Regions from separate parts of the Paenibacillus xylanilyticus genome, predicted to be linked through region 1. Evidence: riboswitches for the same ligand, from Rfam matches in the RefSeq annotation. Region 1 holds a riboswitch; the other holds the start of a gene.
The links. Region 1 has a riboswitch for S-adenosylmethionine ahead of metA (homoserine O-acetyltransferase MetA). Riboswitches for the same ligand answer to the same signal wherever they lie in the genome.

Region 1 (4,216 bases):
ATGTGACGGCAGCAATATCCGTGATCCGCAGGGTTGGGTTGGAAGGTGTCTCCATATAGACAGCCTTCGTATTTGGCTTAATGGCCGCCTTCACCTCTTCAATATTGGTCATATCCACAAACGTCGTCTCAATTTGCATTCTGCTAAGAATGGATGTGAGCAGTCGGTATGTTCCTCCATACACATCTTCTGTTACGATCATATGGTCGCCTGCCGAGAACATCAGGAACACACTGGAGATTGCAGCCATTCCTGAAGAGTAGGCGAATCCTCGAGCTCCACCTTCAAGCAGTGTGATGTAATCCTCCAACGCTTGACGTGTCGGATTACCCGAACGGCTGTAATCATGCTGTGGTGGATTAAAGATATCAAAATGATGGAATGTGGATGCCTGGTAGATCGGTACGCTGGAGGCTCCTGTTGTTTTATCCACTTCGTCACCAAAATGCAGCAGCTTCGTATCAAACTTCAATTCGGATTGCTTGTTGTTCTGCTCACTCATGATGTACGCCTCCTTCAACCTCACGCTGCGCAGCTTCCAGGGCATTCCCCAAATCCGCAATCAGATCTTCTGCATGCTCAATTCCTACGGAGAAGCGTAGCAAGCGGTCATCGACACCTATGGCGTCGCGTATTTCGAGCGGGATATCTGCATGCGTTTGTACCGCAGGATACGTCATCAATGATTCAACGCCGCCAAGACTCTCGGCAAAAGCAATTAACTTGATATGGCGCAGCAGCGGTTCAACTAAACGGGCATCTTTAACTTTGAAAGAGAAGATGCCTGTGTTTCCTCTAGATTGTTTCTTCTGCACTTCGTATCCCGGGTGATCTGACAAACCAGGGTGATATACTTCCCCCACCGATGGATGTTCCAGCAAATACTTGGCAATGGTAAGTGAATTATACTCATGTCGCTCCATTCGCAGCGCGAGTGTCTTCATGCCTTTCATCAACTGATAGGAATCACTTGGAGATAGTACCGCACCAATGGAGTTATGCAGGAATGCCATTTCGGCTGACAATTCCTCGCCCTTGGTGATAATCAATCCGGCAAGCACATCGTTGTGTCCACCCAGGTATTTGGTTGCGCTATGAACAACGATATCTGCTCCGAGCTCGATCGGACGTTGGAAGAATGGCGTCAGCAGTGTATTGTCCACAATCGTCAACAGGTTATGGCTTTTCGCCCAGGAGCTGACCGCTTCAATATCCGTAATCATCATAAGGGGATTGGTTGGCGTCTCGATAAATACAGCTTTGGTGTTCGGCTGACGAATGTCTTCCATGGCCACCAAATCATTCGTGTCCACGTAGCTTGCCGTTACGCCAAACCGGGACAGGATACGCTCTAGAAGACGATACGTTCCCCCATACAGATCCAGTGAGACAATCAGATGATCTCCCTGTCCAAACATGGCGAAGATCGTTTGCAGCGCTGCCATGCCTGAGCTACAGGCAAAACCGGCATCACCGGATTCGAGTGCAGCTGCAGCTTCTTCCAGTACCTTACGTGTTGGATTGGTCGTACGAATGTAGTCAAAGCCTGTGCTCTGCCCGAGCTTTGGATGTCGGAACGCCGTTGATTGATAGATGGGGAAATTCACGGCACCAGTTCCCGGCTCATTGACGGATCCGATTTGAGCCAAGCGGCTTTCGATTTTTAACTTATTGTCTTCCATTGCAGTATCCTCCTGTAATCTCGATTAGATTTGCGGGCCAATATCGTAAGGCGTCTCCTGATACACATAGTAATTGAGCCAATTAGAGAATAATAAGTTTGCATGTGCCCGCCAGGTTGCCGGAGGAACACGGGATGGATCGTCATTTGGAAAATAGTTTTTTGGCAGTGCGATATCCAATCCCTTGGATGCATCGCGGTCATATTCCCATTTCAAGGACAATGGATCATACTCCGCATGCCCTGTCACAAAAATTTGTTTGCCGTCTTTGGTGGCAACGAGGAAAATGCCAGCTTCCTCCGATTCGGCCAAAATTTCGAGGTTATCGTTTTTCTCAATATCCTCGCGCCGAACTTCGGTATGACGGGAATGTGGAACATTGAACACTTCATCAAATCCGCGAAGCAGCTGTACGTGAGATTTGTTGATCGTATGTGGAAATACGCCAAAACACTTCTCTTCCAGCGCTACCTTAGGTACACCGAAATGATGATACAGACCAGCCTGAGAAGCCCAACAGATGTGCATGGTCGATGTAACGTTGGTTTTGGTCCAATCGAAGATCTCCTGGATTTCCTTCCAATAATTCACGTCTTCGAAATCCATCTGCTCAACAGGGGCACCTGTAATGATCATTCCGTCAAAACGGCGGTGTTCAATCTCATCAAAGGTTTTGTAGAACAGATTCAGATACTCCTGTGACGTGTTCTTCGATGTGTGGGACTTGGGATGAACCAGAACGATATCGACCTGTATAGGGGTGTTCCCCACCAAACGAAGCAATTGGGTTTCTGTTGTTTCCTTGGTAGGCATCAGGTTTAATATAGCAATGCGTAGTGGACGAATATCCTGCTGGTAAGCATGTGTCTCGTCCATTACGAAGATGTTCTCACCTGCGAGGACTTCCTTGGCAGGCAGTGCGTCTGGAATTTTAATTGGCATGATGTACAACTCCTCCTTGTGCATAGATAGATGCAGCCATCACAGGCTTGATGTGTACCACATCAAAATCGTTCTAGACTGCCATGAGCTTGTCTATAGGTGGAGAATTGCAAAAAGCGCAACGCTCTAACCTGACAAACTCAAGTTCCATAGCGAAAATCAGTGCTGAGAAGTCGGTGCATATAACAAAGACCTTCCTCGGATTCCGAGAAAGGTCATATGTAAATAGATATGCGCCTCTCTCATCTCTCAGTTACAACAGTGCCTCAATGGACACTTAGTCGCTGCAAGAATTAGCACCGTGCGGTATACCGCCGGTTGCCGGGTTTCATCGGGCCAGTCCCTCCACCTACTCTTGATAAGATTTCGCCTTATTCGATTGTGTAATTAGTGTACTTCACCGTCTACTTTAAAACATTAATCCTCTCACGTCAAGCATGTAGTTTTATGTCTGTTCATGTAGGCCGGAACCGTTTGTCTATCGCTGTCATACACTGCTTCAGGGCGCGAAATAGACACATTTTTGCGCTTGAAAGCACCATGTACCAGCGGTATACTAAACAAGTGTTGCAAACCCTTATGTGAGAGGTGACATATTCAATGGATGGCGACCCGAGGCCTGACTGTCAGCCGTATTCCGACAAACTGCATAGAGAATTGACATCAGCATGCCGGCAGCGGGACGTTATTTCCGTTTGGTTATAGAGCGAACGCAGTCCTGACTTCCAGGCTCCGCTGCCGACCGGCTGATCTGTTCTTTTTGCGCCCATATTGATGAAAATCCGCCTGTTTGGCGGGTGCAGAAGGAGTGGATGAACGATGAAAATCCGGTTGGTAAACAACGGTGTATTTATCCCGGTGGACGATATTGAGCAGGCGCTAACGCCACCAGCTGAGGGATTTTACTGGATCGATGCAGACGTTGATGATCTGGCGGTACTTCAGCCGCTGTTCATGATGCATGATCTGGCTGTAGAGGACTGTTTGAGTGATGAAGAGCAGCGTCCTAAGATTGAAATTTATGAGAGCCATTATTTTATTGTCGTAAACAGCATTCGTTTTGATGACGAAGAGATCTTTTTGCGTGCGGTTAACCTGTTTCTAGGGAGACACTATATCATTAGTGTTACGAAGCAGAAGGTCAGCGAACTGCGGACCTTGAAGCCTATTCTGTGGGAACAGGAAGTCAGCACTCCCGATCGTCTTCTGTATCTGTTGGTCGACTTGATTGTGGATAACTACTTTACCGTCGGCGACCGGATCGAAGCACGCATTGAGAAATTGGAAGAAGATATTTTGATGCATACGAAAAAGTCCCATTTGAATGAAATTATCGGGCTGCGCAGTGAGATTCTGTGGCTCAAGAAAGTGCTTGGACCTCAAAAAGAGGTCATCAATACGCTCAACAAAAAGGATTTGCGTCTCATCGATGACCAGCTGCAGAAGTACTTCAGTGACATCTATGAGAATGCTGTGAAAATATCCGAGACGTTCGAGACTTATCGAGACCTAATGGGAAACTTGCGAGAAGCCTACCAATCCAGTATCGCCAACCGGGCGAACGAAATCATGCGCGTGTTTACCGCCATTAC
Region 2 (4,216 bases), 3.0 Mb from region 1:
TGAACAATTTTTGCAGCGTGCGGTTGAAGTTTACAATACGATTCATAAATAAAGGAAGGCACGGGCGAATTCGTCTGTGAATTCTAATTGGCGCCGTTCCTCTTCAAAAGGGGAAATGGCGTTTTTATTTTTGCTTTTTCAGGGGACAATATAAAGGTACATATAAGGTGATGACTTATTGGTCATTCTGTCGACAGACGTTAACATTTTGTCACAAAGCGAGGCGTCAATGACACTTTTATCCGGTATAATGAATTTAGTTGTGTTAGTTGTGAAATAAGTGTCAAAGTATCGAAACAAGCGGAGAGATCATTCTTCGCCATCTTAAACCAACAGCGGGTGAGAAAAAATTGAAGCACTTAACCTTGTTTAAATGGTTAACCGTATTAACTTGTCTTGTTATGTTCCTGGCTACGTTCGGCGGCGGGGTCGTTACCAAGACGGAATCCGGACTGGGGTGCGGCACGGAGTGGCCTTTATGTAACGGTAAACTCGTTCCTGCACATACTGTAGCCTCACTGATTGAATATTCGCATCGCGCGGTCAGCGCATTGGCTGGATTACTTTCCATTGCCTCTTTTGTTGCATTTCTACGATATGGCAAATCACGTCGTGATCTGCAGTTGTTTTCCTTCTTAACGTTGATCTTTGTCATTATCCAGGGGATTATGGGGGCTTTTGCCGTTGTCTTCTCCCAATCATCGGCGGTCATGGCGCTGCACTTCGGTTTTGCCCTGATTGCCTTTGCCAGTTCCCTGATGATGGCTCTCGGGATTAGGCAGGAGGCTCGTCATGGTGGTCTCGAAAGATTGAACAAATACCCGCGGGTCAGCAAAAGCTTCCGCAACCTGGTATGGTTCTCAACCATCTACACGTATCTTGTGGTATACACAGGGGCCTTTGTAAGTCATACCGACTCAGCTGGGGGATGCTCAGGCTTCCCGCTCTGTAACGGACAGATTATACCTGAACTGTCTGGTGGCGTGGCCGTAGCATTTGCTCACCGTGTAGCCGCTGCTTCCCTTGTTATTGTGATTGCAATCCTGGGGCATTATGCATATCGCAAACATCCGGATAATACGGAACTTCGGGCATTGGGCGTTGTATCTGTGGTGCTCATTCTGCTCCAAGTCCTGATCGGTTTTGGCATGATGCTTACCATCAGCCGTCCGGAAGTGTACATGTTCGTGGCTCTGGCTCACATGCTTGATATCGCCATTTTGTTCGGGATATTAACCTATATGAGTTTCCTGGTGTACAAGCTTCATCGACCAGCTGATCGTTTCTAACATTTAATTGTACAGAGTCGTTCATGGTTTCCAAATGCAAAGTCCGCCATCCAATGATGCACATCATTGGGCAGGTGGGCTTTGTTTGATGTCAGGCGGGGCAGGGCACCCTAATGTAAGCAGCGATCATACGTTTACTCTGATTCCGATTAGGTTTAATATTATAAATCATCTTATTGATCAGCAGAGTGGAAAGAGGAGGCTGTATATGCTGCGAACGTTGCTGGGTGAATTGCCGCGTCAGAATGAGGGCGTATTGGAAGAAGCGATCGAGTCCATGGTGGAGACACTCGGACTGTTACAACGACAGCTGGATTTGAATCAGGACCCGACTCACGATTATCGCAAACTGTACGTATGGACGCAGGGATTAATTTCTTCACTGGACGAGCTGGAGCAGGCCTGCTTCGCTGCTTCCCACTTCCGCCAGAAGGTCAGGGCTGGCTCCACCGATGACATGACCATTGAGGAGAAGGCCGAGTACGCCCGATACGTGTACTTCTACAAGGATGGGTTCATTCGTTGTTTTGCAATTCTGGATAAGACAGGCACGGTATTAAATGAAATTTTTAATCTGAACACCTCCAAGGTAAAATCCCATTTTTCGTATTTTACCGTGATGAGACAGTTTGGCTATTCGAAAATGCATAATGATCTTGCTGTTGAATTAATCAAAATTAAGGATGCATATCGGGAACCGATGAGCAAATTGCGCAAACGTCGGAATATGGAGATTCACTACATGAATTCCGAGATGCAGGATGATCTGTGGCAGCTTCATCAAACGTTGCAGGGGAAAGTGAAGCTTGAAGATCTGGATCAGCACCTGGAGGAATTGCGTCAGGGTGTGGATATGGTTTGCGAAACGCTAAAAGCATCTTATGGTTACATTAATAAAATGTGGCACAAGCAGGGCATGTCAGAAGTGGCAAAATAATTGTGTAATATTTACCTTTGACAAAGCGGAATACTTGGATTATACTGAGTTTCTAATTAAGCGTTACATGACATTAACATGCATACCATTTACATTTTACCACTGAACTTATAAATTTAATATTTCTTATCGAGAGCGGCGGAGGGACAGGCCCGATGAAGCCCGGCAACCGATTTATAACGACATGACAACCAGTCATACTTTATAGATGTTAGGTGCTAATTCCTACAAAATGGTGCACAGCACGATTTTGGCAGATGAGAAGGTATATTCTTTCGCGTGAAGAGCCCTTTTTGTTTCTGCAAAAGGGCTCTTTTTTATATGTCAGAGGGGAGTTTTCCTTTCATTCGGGTAAAGATACATGTAGGCGGTGGGAAGGAGAAGTCATATTGATCGAATTAAAAGGATTAACCAAGACGTATGGCAGAGGTTCAAAACAAACGACAGCCCTAGCCGATTTGGATCTAAAGATCGGTAAAGGTGAAATATTCGGAGTGATTGGACACTCTGGTGCAGGGAAAAGTACATTGATCCGTTGTATCAACCTGCTCGAAAGACCAACATCTGGTGAGGTATGGGTAGATGGAGTCAACCTAATCGGTCTCCATAAGACAGAGCTGCAGAAGCAGCGACGCAAGATTGGCATGATATTTCAGCACTTTAATCTGTTATCCTCGGCTACAGTATATGACAATGTAGCTTTTCCACTAAAGCTCGTGAATACACCTAAAGCTGATATTGACCGCAAGGTGAAGGAGATGCTAACTCTCGTTGGATTGGAGCATCATAGCAGCAAATATCCGGCTCAGCTGTCAGGTGGACAGAAACAAAGAGTTGGTATTGCCCGTGCACTTGCCAGTGATCCTTCCGTTCTGCTGTGTGACGAAGCAACATCTGCCCTTGATCCGCAGACGACAGCTTCGATTCTGAAGCTGCTGCTGGACATCAATCAGAAATACAATCTCACGATTGTTTTGATCACGCATGAGATGCATGTTATTCAGAGCATTTGTGATCAAGTTGCTGTCATTCATCAGGGGGGAATTGTGGAGCAAGGCCCAGTAACAGATGTCTTCCTTAAACCACAGCATGCCATCACGCGTGACTTCATGCAGCGTGATCACGATTCTGAGCTTCTTCTAGAAGAAGCAGCAATGGCACATGCGGGAGGAACAGTACTGCAGGATGGCCGATCACAGTTGGTCAAAATTTCGTTCTTGGGTGAGAAAACGTATGAAGCCATTCTGTCGAGAACCGTTCGTCAGACCGGAGTGGACTTCGCCATTCTGCAAGGTACGATCTCAAGGATCAAACAGATCCCATATGGCCAGTTGACCGTGCGGTTTGAAGGCGATGCAGATGCGATCAGCCGGACTGTGCAGGAATTGAAGGAGCAAGGGCTTGATGTGGAGGTGCTTCGTTAATATGGATTTTTCAACTGTACGTTGGGAAGAGATCGGTAAGGCCTCCATAGAAACACTGCAAATTCTGGGAGCTTCCGGTTTGTTCACCATCATTATCGGGTTGCCGCTGGGTGTGCTGCTATTCATGACAGCAAGATCGGCTTCCATCCAGTCACGTACAATCTACACCGTGTTATCCATTATTGTTAATATACTGAGATCAGTACCATTTATCATTCTGATTGTTGCCCTCATTCCGTTTACACGTTCACTCGTGGGTACAGCCACTGGGGTGCTTGGCGTCATACCGCCGCTCGTCATCGCAGCTGCTCCTTACTTTGCAAGGTTGGTCGAGACAACGCTGCGTGAAGTAGACCGTGGTGTCATCGAGGCGGCTCAGGCAATGGGAGCATCCACCGGACAGATTGTAAGACGTGTACTGCTTCCCGAGGCACTGCCTGGTCTGCTCGCTGGGATTACAATCACAATTGTAACGCTGGTTTCGTATACAGCCATGGCGGGTATGGTCGGCGGAGGCGGACTGGGTACGCTAGCAATTAACTATGGGTACTTCAGATACCAATATG

Region 2: it holds a riboswitch for S-adenosylmethionine, as region 1 does, so the genes downstream of both, F4V51_RS23980 (methionine ABC transporter ATP-binding protein) here and metA (homoserine O-acetyltransferase MetA) in region 1, are expected to answer to the same signal.

The regions. Positions count from the first base shown of each region.
Region 1 covers NZ_CP044310.1:1,948,912-1,953,127, reverse strand. The annotation lists gene F4V51_RS08910 (trans-sulfuration enzyme family protein) at 1-502, opposite strand, end outside; gene F4V51_RS08905 (PLP-dependent transferase) at 495-1,682, opposite strand; gene metA (homoserine O-acetyltransferase MetA) at 1,707-2,624, opposite strand; SAM riboswitch class I at 2,864-2,989, opposite strand; gene F4V51_RS08895 (hypothetical protein) at 3,251-3,394, opposite strand; gene corA (magnesium/cobalt transporter CorA) at 3,444-4,216, shown strand, end outside.
Region 2 covers NZ_CP044310.1:5,393,296-5,397,511, reverse strand. The annotation lists gene F4V51_RS23995 (thioredoxin family protein) at 1-52, shown strand, start outside; gene F4V51_RS23990 (COX15/CtaA family protein) at 351-1,289, shown strand; gene F4V51_RS23985 (Cthe_2314 family HEPN domain-containing protein) at 1,498-2,226, shown strand; SAM riboswitch class I at 2,350-2,490, shown strand; gene F4V51_RS23980 (methionine ABC transporter ATP-binding protein) at 2,616-3,650, shown strand; gene F4V51_RS23975 (methionine ABC transporter permease) at 3,652-4,216, shown strand, end outside.